4 regions of the Ligilactobacillus sp. RTP31139st1_D10_RTP31139_211217 genome follow, and region 4 is predicted to be linked to each of the others. Evidence: predicted binding sites of a transcription regulator. Region 4 holds the regulator's gene; each other region holds the start of a gene.
The links. The regulator NrdR, encoded in region 4, represses ribonucleotide reductase genes. The targets are predictions, from matches to a motif close to ACACNATATATNGTGT.
Positions count from the first base shown of each region.

Region 1: nrdH (glutaredoxin-like protein NrdH) is a predicted target of NrdR. The motif match lies at 3,248-3,263, and genes of this name have one in related genera.
Region 2: pnuC (nicotinamide riboside transporter PnuC) is a predicted target of NrdR. The motif match lies at 2,708-2,723, and genes of this name have one in related genera.
Region 3: nrdD (anaerobic ribonucleoside-triphosphate reductase) is a predicted target of NrdR. The motif match lies at 1,960-1,975, and genes of this name have one in related genera.

Region 1 is NZ_JBCOAR010000010.1:9,407-14,565, reverse strand. It holds gene ABT996_RS07015 (PD-(D/E)XK nuclease family protein) at 1-6, opposite strand, end outside; gene ABT996_RS07010 (ribose-phosphate diphosphokinase) at 94-1,065, opposite strand; gene ABT996_RS07005 (acetate/propionate family kinase) at 1,143-2,318, opposite strand; gene apf (aggregation-promoting factor) at 2,558-3,145, shown strand; gene nrdH (glutaredoxin-like protein NrdH) at 3,314-3,544, shown strand; gene nrdI (class Ib ribonucleoside-diphosphate reductase assembly flavoprotein NrdI) at 3,541-3,915, shown strand; gene nrdE (class 1b ribonucleoside-diphosphate reductase subunit alpha) at 3,905-5,159, shown strand, end outside.
Region 2 is NZ_JBCOAR010000003.1:124,627-129,785, forward strand. It holds gene rpsR (30S ribosomal protein S18) at 1-25, shown strand, start outside; gene ABT996_RS02940 (hypothetical protein) at 584-910, opposite strand; gene ABT996_RS02945 (hypothetical protein) at 1,275-1,481, shown strand; gene ABT996_RS02950 (DUF1002 domain-containing protein) at 1,558-2,541, opposite strand; gene pnuC (nicotinamide riboside transporter PnuC) at 2,820-3,590, shown strand; gene ABT996_RS02960 (DHH family phosphoesterase) at 3,831-5,159, shown strand, end outside.
Region 3 is NZ_JBCOAR010000005.1:77,562-82,720, reverse strand. It holds gene rnr (ribonuclease R) at 1-635, shown strand, start outside; gene smpB (SsrA-binding protein SmpB) at 661-1,128, shown strand; gene ABT996_RS04350 (TIGR01440 family protein) at 1,189-1,782, opposite strand; gene nrdD (anaerobic ribonucleoside-triphosphate reductase) at 2,132-4,291, shown strand; gene nrdG (anaerobic ribonucleoside-triphosphate reductase activating protein) at 4,281-4,961, shown strand.
Region 4 is NZ_JBCOAR010000001.1:229,149-234,307, reverse strand. It holds gene polA (DNA polymerase I) at 1-1,804, shown strand, start outside; gene mutM (DNA-formamidopyrimidine glycosylase) at 1,824-2,666, shown strand; gene coaE (dephospho-CoA kinase) at 2,651-3,256, shown strand; gene nrdR (transcriptional regulator NrdR) at 3,274-3,744, shown strand; gene ABT996_RS01100 (replication initiation and membrane attachment family protein) at 3,762-5,132, shown strand; gene dnaI (primosomal protein DnaI) at 5,150-5,159, shown strand, end outside.

The DNA.
Region 1 (5,159 bases), on a different contig from region 4:
ACTCATAACTTTTTTCCCTTTCTAAATGTAATTTACACCAATTATATCAAAGCAAAACAAAAAAGGCTCTGTTTAAAACAGAACCCCTTTTCATTAAATATTATCGTTGTTATTGAACAAACTATCTACCGAACGATTGTGATAGATCAAAGAAATTGCTTTCGCAAAAATCGGTGCGATCGATAAAACTTTTAGCTTGGAGAATTGCTTGTTTTCTGGGATCGCGATCGTATCTGTTACCACAACTTCTTTATATGGTGATTCTTCTAACTCTTCGACGGCACTTCCTGAAAAGACCGGATGCGTTGCACAAGCATAGATCTCACGTGCGCCCGCCTTATCCAAAGCTGCCGCTGCATCGGCCATCTTACCACCAGTATCGATCATATCATCAAAGACGATGCAGTTATGGCCACTGACATCACCAATGATCGAAGAATTCTCGATATCTAAACGAGTATCATCGCGTTTATCAACGATCGCGATCGGTGCTTTCAAGAGATCTGCTAGATTTCTTGCACCCTTAACACTATTATGGTCAGGCGCTACGACAACAACGTCTTCACAAATGCCTTTTTGCTTAAAGTAAGCGGCTTGTTCGTAGATCGCTAACAAATGATCCACTGGAATGTTGAAGAAGCCTTGTAACTGGCCTGCATGTAGGTCCATGGTCACAACTCGATCAGCCCCAGCTAAAGTGATGAAATTAGCGATCATCTTAGCTGTGATCGGTTCACGCGAACGTGCTTTACGGTCAGCACGTGCATAACCATAATAAGGAATAACTGCATTGATCGAACCAGCACTGGAGCGTCGCAACGCATCCATCATGACCATCAATTCCATAAAGTTTTCATTAACCGGATCAGCGACTGATTGCACGATGAACACATCGTCTCCACGCACACTTTCATTGATGTTGATTTGGATCTCACCATCACTGAAATGCTTGACTGAAGCATCACATAACTTGATCCCCAGTTCATCTGCGATCTTTTGTGCCAATGCTTGATTGGAATTCAATGCAAATAACTTGATATTTGCATTTTCTTGCATTTTTTCCATAAATTCCTCCAGATTTTGTCTAATTGCCGTTCAGCTTAATTATTAGAGACACAGTATATGTTGATTATAACATATTATTAGTCCAGTTGGGCCTTGATCTGTTGGACCATTGCGAGCTCTTCGTTAGTTGGAACTAGCATCACTTTGACTTTTGAAGTTTCCGTGGAGATCACACCTTCATGGTTAGCTTCATTTAGCTCTTGGTCTAATTGAACGCCTAAACAAGCTAAGCGTTGGCAAACATCAGCGCGTAACCATGGGTTGTTTTCCCCGATCCCACCGGCAAAGACCAACACATCGGCCCCACCTAATTGGGCAAAATAACTTCCGACATATGACACGATCTTATTTAGGTAAACATCTAAAGCTAACTTGCAACGTTGATCAGCTTGATTAGCTTTGATATCACGCATGTCATCCGAATAGCCTGACAATCCTAATAGCCCTGACTTTTGGTTAAAGAGCTCAAGAACTTCATCGGCTGTTTTATTGAGTTTCTTCATTAAAAATGGCACGATTGAAGGATCAACATCCCCAGCTCGGGTCCCCATCGTTAGTCCGGTCAAAGGCGTGAATCCCATCGAACTAGCAAAGGCTTTTCCATCTTTAACAGCTGAAACAGATGAGCCACTCCCCAAGTGCAAAGTTATCAATTTAAGATCAGCCAACGGTTTTTCTAAAAGATCAGCTGTCTTTTGCGCCAAATATTCATGACTGATCCCGTGTTCACCATAACGTCTGATCCCATATTTTTGCGTCAATTCATATGGCAAACTAAAGATCGCATTTTCTTCTGGCATTTGTGTAAAGAACTGGCTGTCAAAGACCGCATATTGGGGCGTATCGGGCATGACTTGTTGCATCAATTCGATGTATTTTGCTTCCATTGGATTATGTAATGGAGCATGGTCACTCAAAGCTAAGACTTCTTTGATCGCTGCTTGATCCATCTTAGTAGCTTGCGTGAATTTAGTTCCTCCAGCTACGACACGGTGACCAACACATTTAATGTCAGCTAAAGATGTGATCTCTAACTCTTGGATCTTTTCAATGATCATTTCAGCCGCTTTTTCATAAGATAGGTTATCTTGTATTTCTTGATATGTCTGATCTCCATATTTGATCTCAAACTTTGAACCTGGAGCTAACATCCGCTCTACCAAGCCCTTAGCGACGACTGATTCATCGGTCAATTCAAATAGTTTCCATTTAACTGATGAACTTCCGGCATTCATTAACAAAATTTTAGGCATTTCTGCACACCTCCGATACTTTTAAGTATAACTTAAAAAGTAAAATTCAAAAAGATGCTTTATTTTCCCATATAGATTCTATTTTTGTGGAATTTGACAATAATTAATCTGTTTGTTACATAAACGTGACAAATTGTAATTTTATCGGAATATGTATGTTATATAAAAAATGTATACTGCTAGTGTAGATAAATGAAAAGCAAGTAAATATTAAATATTTTTTTAAGGAGAGTTTACTTATGGAAATGAAGAAAGTTATTACGGGAGCTGCCGCGTTATCTGGTTTAGTTGCATTGGGCCAAACAGCAAATGCCGATGAAATTATCGTTAAAGCTGGCGATACAGTATCTGAATTAGCCCTTAAATACAACACAACGATTGATGCGATCCAACAAGCTAACAAATTACAAGATGTAAACTTGATCTTCGTTGGTCAACGCTTAGAATTTGGTAGCAACGTTTTAGCTGCTTCACAAGCTGCTCAACAACAAGCTCAACCAGCACAAGCAGCTCCACAAGCTCAAACTCAAGTCCAAGAAGCACAACCTGCACAACAGCAAACACAACAAGTGCAAACAACTGCTCCACAAACTCCATCAAACGATGCTGAAGCAAGTGCTAAAGCTTGGATCGCTAATGTTGAATCAGGTGGTTCTTATACCGCTCAAAACGGCCGTTATTATGGTAAATATCAATTGACTAACTCTTACCTTGGTGGAGATTACTCCCCAGAAAACCAAGAACGTGTAGCTGATAACTATGTTGCAAATCGTTACGGTTCTTGGCAAGCAGCTAAGTCATTTTGGCTTGCTAACGGCTGGTACTAATATCAGTTAAATATAACTTTACGGACTCAAAAAAATTTTGAGTCCGTTTTTTGCGTGGTTGAGCCAATGACACAATATCTAGCGATTAGCAGAGCAAAATTTATACTACATGTTGTGTAAATTGTGGTATACTGATATCACAATCAAATTAGAAGGGGTTTTATTCTGATGGCTTTAGATCTATATACCAAAGATAACTGCATCCAATGCAAAATGACCAAGAAGTTTTTAATGGAGAATAATATTGAATTTGGAGAACATAATATCTCCGATCATCCAGAATATATCAACTACCTAAAAGAAAAAGGTTTACGCACAGTTCCAGTTTTAGAACAAGATCACGCACCGATCATCAATGGTTTTCGGCCTGATCTCTTAAAGAAGCTGGCAGCTCAATGAAAATAATCTATTTTAGCGTCACCGGGCAGACCCGACGCTTCATCAAAAAACTTGGGCCTACCGTCGATGCCACTGAGATCGATCCAGTGGACCCACTTTTTATGGTAAATGAACCTTTCGTCTTGATCGTACCGACCTATGAAGACGAGATCACTTACCCTGTGACTGAATTTTTAGAATACGCAAATAACGCTGCATCATTAAAAGGGATCGTCGGGACCGGCAACCGTAATTTTGCAGAGTTATTTATTTTTACAGCTAAAAACTTGTCTAAAAAGTTTAATGTTCCAGTGATCTATTCGTTTGAATTCAATGGAACACCCACAGACGTCCAAAATTTCAAGGAAGCGGTGAATGAACTTGAGTCTTAAAGATATCGATATCAACAATGTTACGTACTACGACCTAAACAACCGAGTCAATATTCCTTTAAACGGTCAGATCCAACTCGACCAAGACAAAGCAGCTTTGAGCGCCTTTTTCAAGGAAAACGTCATTCCTAATACGATGACCTTTGCTTCACTTAAAGAACGCTTTGACTATTTACTAGACAATAATTATCTTGAAACACAATTTATCCAAAAATACGATTTTGCCTTCATCGAAAAGCTCTATGCGCAATTAGAAGCAGCTGATTTTCGTTTCAAGACCTTTATGGCAGCTTACAAGTTTTATACCCAATATGCGCTAAAAACCGATGATGGTAGTTATTACTTGGAAAGTTTCATCGATCGTGCAGCGATCAATGCTTTGTACTTTGCTGATGGCGATGAACAATTAGCGCTGCAACTAGCTGATGAGATCGTTCACCAACGCTATCAACCAGCAACACCAAGCTTTTTGAATGCTGGGCGAGCTCGCCGCGGTGAATTAGTTTCTTGTTTTGTTTTACAAGTTACTGATGATATGAATTCGATCGGCCGCGTGATCAACTCCGCCCTTCAACTTTCCCGGATCGGTGGTGGCGTTGGGATCACCTTGAGTAACCTGCGTTCAGCTGGCGCACCGATCAAAGGGATCAAGGGCGCAGCTTCTGGGGTCGTACCTGTTATGAAATTACTCGAAGATAGTTTTTCTTACTCCAATCAGTTAGGCCAACGTCAAGGGGCTGGGGTCGTTTATCTGAATGTTTTCCATCCCGACATCATCGACTTTTTAGCTTCCAAAAAAGAAAATGCCGATGAAAAGATCCGGGTCAAGACACTCTCTTTAGGTGTGCTCGTGCCGGATAAGTTCTACGAATTAGCCAAGCAAAACGCCGATATGTATCTCTTTGACCCATATGATGTCGAAAGAAAATACGGTACACCGTTCTCTTACGTCGATATTACAGCCGAATACGATAATCTGGTCAACGATCCTGATATCGCTAAAAAGAAGATCTCTGCTCGCTTGCTCGAAGAAGAGATCTCAAAATTACAACAAGAATCTGGCTATCCTTATGTTGTCAATGTCGATACAGCTAATAAGGCCAACCCGATCAAAGGTAAGATCATCACCAGCAACCTCTGCTCGGAGATCTTGCAAGTTCAAACACCATCTTTAGTCAACAATCAACAAGGCTATGATGTTTTAGGAACTGATATCAGCTGTAACTTAGGCTCGACCAATATTG
Region 2 (5,159 bases), on a different contig from region 4:
ATTGCCATTCGTTGCCGAAGATTAATCAAAAAACGTCTCATTGCGAGGCGTTTTTTTGTTTGGGCGATTTTTTTGAAAAAAGTTTTTAAAAATTTCGTTTTTAAAGACGAACTATTATATTTTTTTATTGGGTATTATACGATTTATAAGTTAAAGAGTGAAAAATGATTTTAAAGATTCTAGTGGTAAATCTTTTGTTTATGAAGGTATAGACCTATGTGTGGATAAAGTTGTGGAAAACTCAAATGTAATAACCGAACGTTATCTATTATGAAAAAAATATAATTTAAATTCTTAAGAAAAAATCAATAAAAAAGTTAGCCATTTTGGGTCATTTAGGTGTATTATAGATATGTAGATTGATGATGAATCAATCTTCTCCCCTTTTTATGTAGTAAGTGATAACTATCTTAGATTTACTTTAGGATAGTATTTCCCCAATAACATAACCTTTTTCTCCGTGATTTTCCCCGATCACGGAGTTTTTTTATGTTCGCGAATACAAAACACGGGATCTACCACGATGTAAAAACATTGTAGTAGATCCCGCGTTCTCACATGCTCAGTGATGACGATAGCTCAATTAGCTTAGCTCGAGAGTCCTAGCAAATTCAGTTCCGTTTGAAAGTACGGTAAAGTTTCTAAAGTCGATCGTGGTCGACGCATCAAGTTTAGAAGCTAGGTGCATTGGATCATTGATTTTGATATTTTGGTCGGTAAGCCAAGATATCACTTGTGGGATCGCCTGAGTCTCGCCATTTAACAGTTGGATCTGGCGGTCGTCAGCTAACTCGAGTATCAGTGAAAAGATAAAACGCTCAGTCAGTTTGGGTAACGGTCGGAGCGTGATCTTAGCCAAATACATTCCCAGACAAGCCTGGGTGATCTGGTCGGGTAATAGGGTAAGCATTAAATTGTCGCGGTCATCGAAGAGCTTGAGATGTGTTGCTTCAAACTGTGTTTTCGCAAAAGCAAGTGAATTTTTACGAAATAAAATTGCAAGTGGCAGTTAGCGATTGGTTCCGTAAAATGTCCGCCCATTAAATTCAAGTGTAGTGAAAAATGGAGCGGCATACAAATTAGTAGCTAAATCGGTAAAAACGATTTTTTTCATCTTAGACCTCATTTCTATGAATTAACTAGCATAATTTATAAATGTCATCTTCTGCACACTAGCCCCACCATAATAATATGTGATATCGCCCAGGTGAGACAAGCACTCTTTATAGAAGAAATGTGGTATTATGGAATAAAATAGCAACGAGGGTGAAAAAATGGTCAAAGGATTGGTTTTAAGTGCAATAATTTTTGTTCTAGGAGTGTTTGAACTTTATGCTACATATCGCTACTATCACAAATTAGTCGTGGCAGATCGCAAAAATATGCTTTCTGGTGGCCGTTTGTGGTTAGGGATCATCAGTGGTGGTTTATTGTGCGCTCTTGGGATCTTTTCGGCTTTAGGCGTATTACAGGGTGCATAGGTTGCGATATGAGTTCCTAGTTGCAAAGAGCCCCCCAGCAAATGTATCTGCTGGGGGGCTCTCCCGTATGGTCTTATTAATTAAACAGACTCTTGATCCATTCGATGAAGCGGGCAAACCAGCCTTTTGCTTGTTCAACGGCTTCTTTAGCTTGAGCACTGTTAGCCCAGTCTTTAGCCTTATTCATCAAATTACCCGTCGAATCTTTAACGTTATTGATCGTGTTCGTCACGTTATTGATATATGTCTTGCTTGAGCTGATCGGTGAATTTTGGAAGTTTACCAAAGCGCCTGAGATCTGTGTTACTTGCTCTGAGGTCGTTTGGTTTTGAATGCCACGGTCAGCCAAAGCCTTATTTAACATATCTTCAATGTCTTGTTTTGTAGCTAGTTCTTGGTTGTCTTGTTTTTGTTGGGCCAATTGCTTGGAAACATCACCAATAGCTGCCATCAGTTTCCCAGGATAGGTCTTGTCATCTTTGTTAGCGTCGATCGCCGGTTGGGTCGCTGAAAGCATCTCATTGGCTGTCGCTGTGTTTTCTGTGTTCAATGAAACGCCATCTTCGGCTAAGGCCTTGTAGACCCCAGTCAAGGCTGATTCACCTGAAACAGGACGATTAGCGGTCACAACGATGCTGACATCTGTTACCCCCGCCATTTGAGCGACCATTGCGTATTGTTGGGAAGTTACTTGGGTGATATTGTTAGAACCATTGTAGTCTTTGATGTTGACCTTGACCCCAGAACCAGGATCTCCGGGTGCGATCGCAACTGAGCTGATCATTGCAGCGTCAGTCGTATTGCTAGAGCCATTAGCGATATATTTGTTGTAATCAGCGGCGGTAGCGGTCAAAGTCTTGAACGAAGAATCAGTTTCAAATACTTTAGCTAAATTTTGGCGTGCTTCTTGGCTCGTGCCGGCTCCATAGACGACATAAGCGGAATTTAACGTATGCGTATTACTGCTACTTGCGGCTAAAGCCTTGGGAGCACTGGTCAAAGTTACCCCTAAAAAGGTCAGCCCTGCCAAGAATGCAGTTGCTAATTTTTTTAATTTCATCTCTAAAACACCTCATTAATTTTATATCTAGCTACATTTTAATTTTACCACCAGAAATCAATTCTTGTCTTTTAAGAAAAAGATATAAATATCGTAAGAAAAACTTAGGAAAATCAACGTTTGAAAATCAAATTACACACAATATATAGATTTAATAAAATTAGAATTACAATATATTGTGTTTTTTCGGTTGAATTTAGTCAGAATGCATGGCTATAATAGTTACATTGCAATTTTTAAATGCAAGAAATTATTGTCTATCGGAAGGAAGTTTTTAGATGTTTGAACGTTATCAAGATGTATTGACCCATTTGCCAGAATATTCCAAGAATGTATTTCGGAAGGGATATTTCAAATGGTTGTTGAATCAATGTAAAGGTTGGGGGTATTTTAGTTACTTCTTATTGGCGTTCAACTTTGTGCTCCAAGTTATCTCGTTGGTCGATTCTTTTAGCCAAACGCCAGTCCAGTCACTGTTAGCCTTTGTTGGGGGCAATCTGTCCGTGGCATGTGTGATCGGGATCTCGAACTTATCCGGGATCCAAGGCTGGTGTGGTGCGATCTCAGCTATTTGTATCGCAGCAACAGGTTTTATGGCAAAAAATTATGCGACCGCTTGGGAACAGATCGGTTATTTGATCTTTTTAGATATTTTTTGCATTTTAGATCCAAAATGGAACGATGATATCCAAGCGGAAAAACTAGAAAGTGGGCTTGAATGGATCAAATATGGCTTATTTTTTGTAGTTGCTTGGTTATGCACCTATACGATCTTTAGCTTTACGAATGATCCCCGGGTCTTTTTGGATAGCTTGAACTTAGCGATGGCGATCACGGGGGCATTATTGGAATTGAATCGTAAACGTGAACAATACTATGTTTTCACACTGGCATCAGTCTTTACGATCGCTTTATGGGTCCAAACGATGTTGCAAGGTGATGGGAATTTTGCCTTGATCTTTAGTTACAGTGTCTTTTTCTTAAATGATATGTATGCCTTTTTCAGCAAGAACAGCTGGTTTAGAGGGGAAGTCTCAAAGAAAGCTTAAAATTTAGTTTTGAATGGCTGACAATAAATAGTCGCGGGCGTATACTTAAACTAAGTGAATAACTTAACTCATAACACTAAGCTACGGGTCAGCCCGTGGCTTTTTATTTTGGGCAAAGCAACTTGATTTTTCAAGCTATTATAGTCATACTTACTGAGAGTCAAACTCGTTTGTGATAGAATAAATAGCAGAAGTATAAAATTAGGTTAAGAATTGGGAAAGGAATGCGGGGATAAACCAGTGAAAAAATTTTTTAACAAAGATTTTTGGCAACTGCCTGAATTCATGTATGACAGACATTTGCGTGTGTTAGCTTGGATGTTGGCGTTTGTAGCGGTCATTTGTGTGATCCTGGCCTTTAGAACCAATATTATTCTAGGATATATCAGCATGGTCTTTACACTTATTGTGACCGTAGTTGCCTATATTACTTTAAAACAAATTACTGAAGATACAACTGAATACATTTCTGATCTGTCTTATCGGATCAAACGCGGTGAACAGGATGCGTTGATCAAAATGCCGATCGGGATCTTATTTTACGACAAAGAGGGTCATATCGAATGGATCAACCCTTATATGCAACGCTATTTTGATAATCAAGAGGTGCTGGGTAAGCCGTTAAAAGAGGTCGATCATCAGCTCTATGAGCAACTCGAGGCTAAACAAGACAATAAAGACAAAGATATCGAAGTCAAATTGCATGGACGAGCCTTTAGTCTGATGGTCCAAAAAGACATTGATGCGCTGTACCTGATGGATGTGACGCATTATGCCGAGATCCGACAAGAATACGAAGATACGCGGTTAGTGATCGGACAGATCTTCTTGGATAATTACGATGAAGTTACCAGTGCGATGAACGATAAAGATATTTCTAACCTGGGAAATTTCGTGACGAATGCTTTATCAGATTGGGCGCGCGAATTTGGGATCTACCTCAAACGTGTTGATGAAGATCACTTCTTTATCTTGACGTATGCTAAGACGCTCAAAGTATTAGAAGAAGAAAAATTCAAGATCCTAGATGAAGTGCGCAAGTGGACGTCCAAGCAAAATTCGCCAGTAACGCTTAGTGTAGGGATCGCATACGGTGGTTCTGATCTGACCCAACTGGCAAAGCTCTCACAAAATAACTTAGATCTTGCCTTGGGACGTGGGGGCGATCAGGTCGTCGTCAAAGCGGTCGATGGCCAAGCCCGTTTCTACGGGGGCAAGACCAACCCGATGGAAAAACGCACCCGAGTTCGGGCACGGATGATCTCACAAGCGTTGACCGAATTGATGAATCAAGCCGACCAGATCTTTGTGATGGGCCATCGCCATCCAGATATGGACTCTCTGGGTGCCTGCCTAGGGGTGCGTCGGATCGCAGCGATGAATGGCAAGCAGTGTTGGATCGTCTTAGATCAAGAAGATCTCCACTCAGACATTGAGCGTTTGTTAGAGGAGTTGGAACAATATCCAAATATCAAGGGGTCAATTATAACCCCGGAAATGGCCTTGGAAAAAGCTACTAAGGATAGCCTTTTGATCATGGCTGACCACTCGAAACCATCAATGTCGATC
Region 3 (5,159 bases), on a different contig from region 4:
TCCATTACTATGCTGAAAATGGTATCGGAGAAGGTAGTCAAGCCAAATTCCAAGCTGAATTACCAGAAGTGAGCCAACACAGTTCGCAAGCTGAACGGCGCGCGATCGATGCTGAACGTGATACAGATGCGATGAAGAAGGCAGAATACATAGCTGATCATGTAGGTGAAGAATTCGATGCTGTCGTTAGTTCAGTTACTAAATTTGGGATGTTTGTTGAATTACCAAATACAGTTGAAGGCCTGATCCATATCAGTGAGATCAACGATGACTATTATATCTTTGTTGAAAAGCAAATGGCTTTAGTTGGACGTAAGACAAAACAAACTTACCGCATCGGTCAACCGATCCGTGTCAAATTAGTTAATGTCAATGCTGAACAAAAAGAGATCGACTTTAAGCTATTGAGTTTAGGCAAAGCACCAAAATCCGATCTATTAGAAGGTGTCGAATTACCTGAAATGCCACCAAAACGTAAATTTGACCGGAAAAATGGCGATAAACGTGGTCAAAAGCGTCCATTCAAACGTCAAAATAATAATAATGGTCGTCGGGATAATCGGCATAATTCACAACGTTCAAACAATCAAAATGGGCGGAAACCATTTTATAAAAAACGTCGCGACAAAAAATAGCAGTTTATAAAAAGGACTGAGGTAAATGGCAAAACAAGCACAACATGAGCGTCCTTTAGCGCAAAATCGTAAAGCAAGCCATGATTACTATATTTTAGATACTATTGAAGCTGGGGTAGCTTTAACAGGAACTGAGATCAAATCAGTACGTGCGGGCCGGATCAATCTAAAAGATGGCTTTGCACAGATCAAAAATGGCGAAGCTTGGTTGATGAATGTGCATATTTCCGAATATACTCAGGGCAATCGTTTTAACCATGATCCGTTGCGCAACCGAAAGTTATTGTTGCATAAAAAGCAGATCGTGCGTTTAGCTAATGAGACTAGTGGCAAGGGGATCACTTTAGTCCCACTGAAGGTCTATTTAAAAAATGGCTTTGCCAAAGTTTTGATCGGAGTTGCACAAGGTAAGCACAGCTACGATAAGCGGGAAACGATCAAGCGTCGTGATCAAGAACGTGAGATCAGAAGAACACTCAAAAATTATAGTTAAAAAAGCTGGTAAGCCGACTCCAGATGAGGTGGAGTTAGCGTACCAGCTTTTTATATTTCGTTAAGCTAACGGATTTAAAGGATCAACTTGTTGATTTAGATTTTCAAATTTGTAGATCGCACGTTCGCCACCGATCAATTTTGGCCGTGAACTCAAATAAGTAACATGGGCCGAACCGATCTCTTTGATCGAAGTTCTAACTGGGATCTGAACGAATTTAACGTGCATCCCGATCGCAGTGTCACCGATGTCGATCCCAGCTTTAGCAGTGACATGTTCTACTTCGACTGGATCTTTGAATGTTTCAAAAGCCGCTACCTGTGCAGCTCCACCGGCGTGTAAGCTAGGGCAGACTGAAACGATCTCTAAACCGTGATCTTCGGCGACTTGACGTTCCATAGCTAAAGCACGATTCAAATGTTCGCAACCTTGAACAGCAAGCTGGACTCCTGATGGCAAGATCTCAGTCAAAGTTTTGATGACTGTCCGTCCCACGTCTAAATTGGAATATTTACCGATCTTTTTACCTTGGATCTCGCTAGTGCTGCATCCTAAGACAAAAATATCGTTTTTCTTAAGATCAGTCTGTGCTAAAAATTCAGTCATCCCTTGTTTAAGTTGGTCAGCTATTTGATTTAGGAATTCTTCTTGCATAAAAGATACCTGCTTTCTAAAATTATCTGCACTTTAAGTATAATACTTTAGACATGTTAGAGCTAATTTCCGGTAAAAAAAGTTTCACAGCCAGCTAGTCGGAGATGAATAGGATAAGAGCGCGCTCCAAACGTTGTATATTGTTTTCAACATATAGTATGGTTTTTGTGAAACCAAACACTATATGTTGTGTTTGGCTGCGATTGGTTATATCATATAAAGTACCAACAGGGAAATAGGATTTAAATATAGATAAGTTTGTTAGTTAGGATGTTGTAGGTGGACCATGATGATTTTAAGATCGTGGTTCATTTTCACTTTTAGCTGACGTAGAAGGGACCTGATGACGATGATGGAATTTAAGGAACAAAAAAAGTATGTATTACCTAAGATGGTCATCAAAACAGATGGATACGAGGTACCATTTGCACTTTATAAGTTGGAGAGCGTTTTGCGTAAGTTAGGCTTGGCTACGGATACCGATGCAATTATTCTCGCTTTACTCGCCAAGTTAGCGGACCAAACGACACTTACCAGCACTGAGATCTACGATAAATTGACAGCTACGCTAAATGAATTAGGTTATGATGCCGAAGCCAAGGCTTATGTTGCTCATCACCAAGCCGATGAAGCCAAATGGCAAGAAGAGACTGATCCAACTGTCAGGTTAGGCCGGCTTCAATCTAAGGATCCGAGTTTAGTTCATGAGAATGCTAACAAAGACAGTAATGTTTTCAATACGCAACGTGATCTGACAGCGGGGACAGTCGGTAAGACACTAGGGCTTCGGATGATGCCAAAGCATGTGGCTAAAGCTCATCTGCGTGGTGACATCCATTATCACGATCTGGACTATACTCCTTGGAGTCCGATGACGAATTGTTGTTTGATCGATTTTAAAGAGATGCTGACAAATGGCTTTAAGATCGGTAATGCTGAAGTTGAAAGCCCTCATTCGATCCAAACTGCGACCGCCCAAATGTCACAGATCATTGCTAATGTTGCTTCTAGTCAATATGGTGGCTGTTCAGCTGATCGGATCGATGAGGTCTTAGAACCCTTCGCACTAAAAAATTATGACAAACATTTAGCTGAATCTAAAGAATATATCGAAGATCCAGCTAAGCAGATCGAATTTGCTAAAAAACGGACGAAAAAAGATATCTATGATGCTATGCAAGCACTGGAATATGAGATCAATACGCTCTTTTCTTCTCAAGGACAGACTCCCTTTACCACATTAGGGTTTGGCTTAGGAACTTCATGGGTCGCACGTGAGATCCAAAAATCGATCTTAAAGATCCGGATCGGTGGCTTGGGCCGGGAAAAACGGACGGCGATCTTTCCTAAATTGGTCTTTACGATCAAAAAAGGTTTGAACTTAAAGCCCGAAGATCCTAATTATGATATCAAGCAATTGGCGGTCGAATGTGCAACCAAACGGATGTATCCCGACGTCTTGATGTACGATAAGATCAAGGAATTAACGGGGAGCTTTAAAGCACCGATGGGATGCCGTTCATTCTTACAAGGATGGAAAGATAAGCACGGAAATGAAGTCAACTCTGGCCGGATGAATTTAGGAGTCGTGACGCTCAATTTACCACGGATCGCTTTAGAATCTCACGGTGATATGGATCTTTTTTGGCAGATCTTCAACGATAAGGTCAAACTTTGTAAGACTGCGCTTGATTTCAAAGTAGCTCGGGTCTTAGATGCGGTCCCAGAGAATGCGCCGATCTTATACCAATATGGTGCTTTTGGGCAACGGCTAAAACCAGGTGAAGATGTAAGTCAGCTCTTCAAAGATGAACGTGCCACGGTTTCGATCGGTTATATCGGGCTTTATGAAGTAGGGACACTTTTCTTTGGTCCAAATTGGGAACATGATCAAGCAGCACATGATTTTACTCTCGAGATCGTTAAGCAATTACATGATGCGTGTGTGCGTTGGTCAAAAGAAACTGGCTATCATTTTAGCGTCTATTCAACCCCAAGTGAATCTCTGACAGATCGTTTCTGTCGCTTAGATACAGCTGAATTTGGGAAAGTCAAAGATGTTACTGACAAAGATTACTACACCAATAGCTTCCATTATGATGTCAGAAAGCATCCAACACCATTTGAAAAGCTTCAATTTGAGATGGATTATCCAAAATATGCTGCGGGTGGCTTTATCCATTATTGTGAGTATCCGAACTTGCGCCAAAATCCGAAAGCTTTAGAGGCAGTTTGGGATTTTGCCTATGATAAAGTTGGCTATCTGGGAACTAATACGCCGATCGATCATTGCTATAAATGTGGTTTTGAGGGAGAATTCAAGGCTACAGCTCGTGGCTTTGAATGCCCAGATTGTGGTAACCACGACCCTAAGACCTGCGATTGTGTTAAGCGGACTTGTGGTTATCTAGGTAATCCTTTGCAACGGCCGATGGTTCATGGACGTCATGAAGAGATCGCGGCACGAGCTAAAAATATTGCACCGGGGATGATGACTGATGGAGAATAGTGGGACGATCAGGATCACTGTTGGAGGCGATACTGCTTTTATTGCCTCTGAAACACTAGCACCAAAGCAGGTAGCCACTCCGACTAAAGCTAAAAGACGAGTGCGTCGCCCCAATGATCCTAAACCTAAGGAATGGTTAGCTAGTGAGTTGAGTAAACAAAAAATAGCTGACTATAAACCGTTCAACTTTGTCGATGGTGAGGGTGTCAGATGTAGTTTATATGTCAGTGGATGTAAATTTGCTTGCCCTGGGTGTTATAATAGGGCTGCACAAAGCTTTAATTATGGCTTTGAGTACACCAAGGAATTAGAAGACCAGATCATAGCTGACCTTTCACATGATTATGTTCAGGGCTTAACGTTGCTTGGGGGAGAACCCTTCTTAAATACGCAAGTTTGTTTGCCCCTAGTCAAGCGTATCAGACAAGAATATGGTGATAAAAAGGATATCTGGTCGTGGAGTGGATATACTTGGGATGAGTTACAAAAGGAATCAGCTGATAAGTTGGAATTATTGTCATTGATCGATATTTTAGTCGATGGGCGCTTCCGGGAGGATCTTAAAGATCTAACTTTACAATTTCGAGGAAGCTCGAATCAACGTATTATTGATGTTAAAAAATCTTTACAAGCTGATGAAGTCATTATCTGGGATAAATTGGAACATTGATATAATTAAATAGATAAAAAATAATACCTAGTTACAAAAATGATTATTGGGCTCGAATTGATAAAATTCGGGCCTTTTTAGCATTGATCAACCTTTAAGATAATAATTAGTTTAATAGTAGATAATTTTTTTATTATACCTTATAGAAGAATTAATGTTTTGAGCAATGAATACGCTCCCTTTGTTTTGGCGGGTTTT
Region 4 (5,159 bases):
ATTACAAGCTAGTTCAACCGCCGATGTCAGTGCAGAGCCTACTTTGAGTAAATTAAAGGTCGAACCTTTGGATGCTGCTAAGGTCGAAACGCTGGACTATGATAAAGATTCAGATATCAGCTTTTACCTTGAACTAAGTAATGATAATTATCATACAGCTGACTTTTGGGGCTTTGGACTTAAGATCGATGACCGATATTATGCAGCTAGAGATGTTGAGCTTTTGAAATTACCTAAGCTAAAGCAATTATTGGAAGATCCTGCGCTCGAAGTTGATGTTTTTGATGGCAAACAGACCTGTGTAGCCTTAGAACGCTTAGGTATCGAACTAAAAAATATCAATTTTGACTTACTTTTAGTCTCATATTTGTTAAATACAAGTGATAACAGCAATGATCTAGGTAATTTAGCCAAGCGACATGATTACTTTGATGTTGAGACCGATGAAGAAGTCTATGGAAAAGGGGCTAAGCGCAAAGTTCCAGCTGATGATGCGCTATACTTTGAACATTTAGCACATAAACTCAAGGCCATCTCAGACCTAGAAGATAAGTTGATGAAAGAACTAGCTGAAAATGAGCAAGAAGATCTTTATTTTGAGATCGAACGTCCACTTTCATTAGTTTTAGCACAGATGGAGATCTCCGGGATCAAAGTCGACCGTGAACGTTTAGACATCATGCAAAGTGAATTTAAGGAACGCTTGAGTGAGTTAGAACAACAGATCTATAACGAAGCGGGTGAGAAATTCAACATCAATTCACCTAAGCAACTTGGGGTGATCTTGTTTGAAAAATTAAAATTACCAGTCGTCAAAAAGACTAAAACGGGCTACTCAACAGCTGTCGATGTCTTAGAAAAATTACGTGGGATGTCACCGATCATCGATAATATTTTAGCTTACCGCCAATTAGCTAAATTACAATCGACCTATGTTGAAGGCCTATTGAAAGTTATCGCAGCTGATGGTAAGGTCCACACGCGGTATACCCAAACTTTGACGGCAACCGGACGTTTATCGTCAGTCGATCCTAACTTGCAAAATATCCCGGTCCGGTTAGAAGAGGGCCGTAAGATCCGGCAAGCTTTTGTACCAAGTCATCCAGATTGGGAGATCTTTGCTTCTGACTATTCGCAGATCGAGTTACGGGTCTTAGCCCATATTTCAAAGGATCCGCATATGCAACAAGCTTTCAAGGATGATTTTGATATTCATGCTAATACTGCGATGCGTATTTTTGGACTAGATGATCCAAGTGAAGTTACGGCTAACATGCGTCGGCAAGCTAAAGCGGTCAACTTTGGGATCGTTTATGGGATCAGTGATTTTGGTTTGGCTCAAAGCATCGGAAGTACGCGTAAACAAGCCAAAGAATTTATGGAGACGTATCTAGCTTCATTTCCTGGAGTCCATCAATACATGCAAGATATCATTGAGAGTGCGCGTCAAAAAGGCTACGTTGAAACACTTTTCCATCGCCGACGGTACTTGCCAGATATCAAGAGCAAAAATTACAACTTGCGCTCATTTGCGGAACGGACAGCGATGAATACTCCGATCCAAGGGAGTGCAGCTGATATCATCAAAGTTGCAATGATCAATATGCAACAAGCCTTAAAAGATGCGGGCTTAGAAGCCAAAATGTTGTTACAAGTGCACGATGAGTTGATCTTTGAAGCACCGAAAGCAGAGATCCCTAAATTAAAAGAGTTAGTGCCAAAGATCATGGATTCAGCTGTTGAGCTGTCGGTCCCATTAAAGGTCGAAAGCGCTAGTGGTAAGACGTGGTTTGAGACTAAATAGTATAAGATGAGGTGAAAAAATGCCAGAGTTACCAGAAGTAGAAACTGTCCGTCGCGGTTTGCAAAAATTAGTTTTAGGTCAAAAGATCGCGCGAGTCGAAGTTTTATATCCTAAGATGATCGTTGGTGATGCTGACGATTTTAAAGCTAAATTAACAGAGCAAACACTTGAAAAGATCGAACGTCGGGGCAAGTATTTGCTCTTTAGGTTTACAAATGGCCTTACCGTTGTCTCCCATTTGCGCATGGAGGGTAAGTTTTATGTCAAAGAAGCGACTGATCCAGTCGATAAACATACGCATGTCATCTTTGATCTAGCCGATGGCCGGCAATTGCGCTATAACGATGTCCGTAAATTTGGGCGAATGCAATTAGTTCAAACGGGTAGTGAAGAAAAATTGCCTGGGTTAGCCAAATTAGGACCAGAGCCAGTGGCTGAAACTTTTAAAGTGGCTGACTTTTATCAAAAGCTACAAAAAAAGAAGAAAAATATCAAGACCGCCTTACTCGACCAGACCTTGGTCACGGGTCTAGGTAATATCTATGTTGATGAGGTGTTGTGGCAAAGTAAGATCCATCCTGAGACGTCATGTCAAAAATTGACTTTAGACCAAGCAACGATACTGCATGATAATATCATCACTGAATTAGCTAAGGCGATCAAAGCAGGTGGCACAACGATCAGAAGTTACACGGATGCTTTCCAAAAAACAGGCGCTTTTCAGTTCGAACTAGATGTTTATGGCCGGACCGATGAGCCATGTAAACGTTGTGGAACAAAGATCCAAAAGATCGTAGTGGGACAACGGGGCACGCATTTTTGTCCGCATTGTCAGCAGGTGGTAAAATGTCATATATTCTAGGCTTGACTGGTGGGATCGGGATGGGCAAAACGACGATCAGTAATTTTTTACAAACATTAGATTTTAAGATCCTCGATGCTGATGTGATCGCCCGCCAAGTCGTTGAACCAGCGACCCCTGGTTTAGCTAAATTAAAAAAAACATTTGGATCTCAGATCATCCAAGCTGATCAGACTTTAGATCGGGCTAAACTCGGCAAGATCGTCTTCAATGATCCTAAGAAATTAGCTCAATTAAACCAGATCATGCAGCCATTGATCAGAGCTGAATATGAAAAACAGCTAGCTTTAGCTGAGCAAAAGGGCGATAAAGTAGTTGTGATCGATGCTGCCTTATTATTTGAAAATGGTTATGCAGATCATTGTGATGCAGTTATCAATGTTGAAGTTCCTAAAGCACTTCAGCTAAAACGGATCATAGAACGCGATCATTTGAGTGAGGAGGCGGCACTTGAGCGGATCGCTAGTCAGATGTCGGCTGAAAAAAGGCGAAATTTGGCTACAATTACAGTAGATAGTTCGGGAACAGTTGAAGAAACGCAAGCGCAAGTGATAAAATGGCTAAAGATAAATAATTTAATCGAAAATTAGGCAGCGAGGTAAAGATTATGAAGTGTCCAAATTGTCATCAAAATGGATCACGTGTAGTGGATAGCCGTCCCGCCGACAATGGACATGCCATTCGGCGCCGGCGGGAATGTGAAAATTGTGGTTTCCGTTTTACTACATTTGAAAGAGTAGAAGCAGCGCCACTCTTAGTTATTAAGAAAAATGGTGCTAGAGAAGAATTTAATCGTGAAAAAGTCTTGCGGGGTGTCATGCGAGCGGCTGAAAAACGGCCCGTCGCGATGGATGAGATCCAAAATATCGTCGATCAAGTCGAAACAAAGATCCGGGCAGTCGGCGGGAATGAAGTTTCGAGTCAATTGATCGGTGAATATGTGATGGAGATCTTAGCAAATGTCGATGATATCGCCTATATCAGATTTGCGAGCGTCTATCGTGAATTTAAAGATATGGCATCTTTTGCGAAGGAATTGCAAGACTTGATGGCACGTGACAACGAAAAAAATAAGTAGTTGGGGGATGTTAGGCGATGAGTGAAGGATTAAGGCAGATGTCGCCTAAGGATGGTTACGTCGTCAATACTAAAGCCCATATCGGTTCGACAGAGTTCAAAGTCATTTTAAAGCTCTACCAACCGTTGATGGGGGTCAATGCTTATGGTGTTTATTCACTATTAGCGACTAAAGTGGCTCAAACACCAGACCTGTTAGCCCGCCGGATGCATAAAGAGTTATTGGATATTTTGAGTTTAGGTTTGCGCGACTTTTACGAAGCGCGGATCAGATTAGAGGCCCTCGGGTTATTGAAGACATTCGTGCAAAAAGATGAACTTGGTCAAGTGTTTATCTATGAGTTACAAGCTCCTTTGAGTGCTGAGGCTTTCTTTAAAGATGATCTCTTGAGCATGCTTTTAGCCGATTCATTGGGACAGACCCAATATGATGAGTTAAAACAAGAATTTGTCAAACCAGATCTCACGTATGCTAATGCCAAAGAGATCACCAAGTCGCTACTAGATGTTTTTACGGTGAAAAAAGATGCATTACTCAAAAATTCACAGATAAAAGCGATACCTAAACCGACTAAAAATCTCGTCGATTCAGTCGAAGTCGATCTGGATGTAGAATATTTAAAAGAGCTTTTAGCCCGATCTTTTGTACCCGCAACTGAGATCAGCCGTTCACTTGAGACCTTAAAGTCGATCTCTTTGTTGTATGGTCTAGATGAACTAGAACTCGTCAAATTGCTCGAACAAGCACTAAATGTCAAAGATGATAAAGTCGATCTTGAGCTCGTCAAAAAATTAGCCACACAGCAATTTGATCGGCAATTCAAAGAGATAACACCTAAAGAGTCGAAAGTGACTGAACCAGTTGATCCGGCGGTGAGTGCGGAATTGACGCAAACTGATCTAGCGCTGATCGCCGTTTCAAAACAATATCTACCTTTGGAATTCATCGAAGAACTCAAACGGCAAAAGCACAGTTTTGTGACGAATTTAGAGCGTTATACGGTCAAAAATCTAGTTGAAAAGCAAGTTTTACCTAATGCGGTGATCAATGTGCTCCTGCACTATTATTTGATCGCGCAAAATAATACGATGCTGGAAGATAAAGTCGCTAATCGCTTTACCAAAGCTGCAGCTAAGTTGGCTGAAAAGAAGATCCAGACCCCAGAAGAAGCCATGCTTTATATGCGCGAGGCTAACCAAAAAGCACGAGAAAAGCAGAAACAAAAGCAATATTATGGGCGTAAGCAACAAGTCGTGCAAAAAGAGACTTTGCCGGACTGGGCTAAGACAAAAGAAAATAAAGCTGTATCTAAACCGGCTAAAGAGGATAAACAGGCCTTGAATGCTGAGATCGATGAATTGTTAGCTCAATTGGAACAAAGTGAATAGAAAGGCAGGTGGCTAGGATGGAAGATC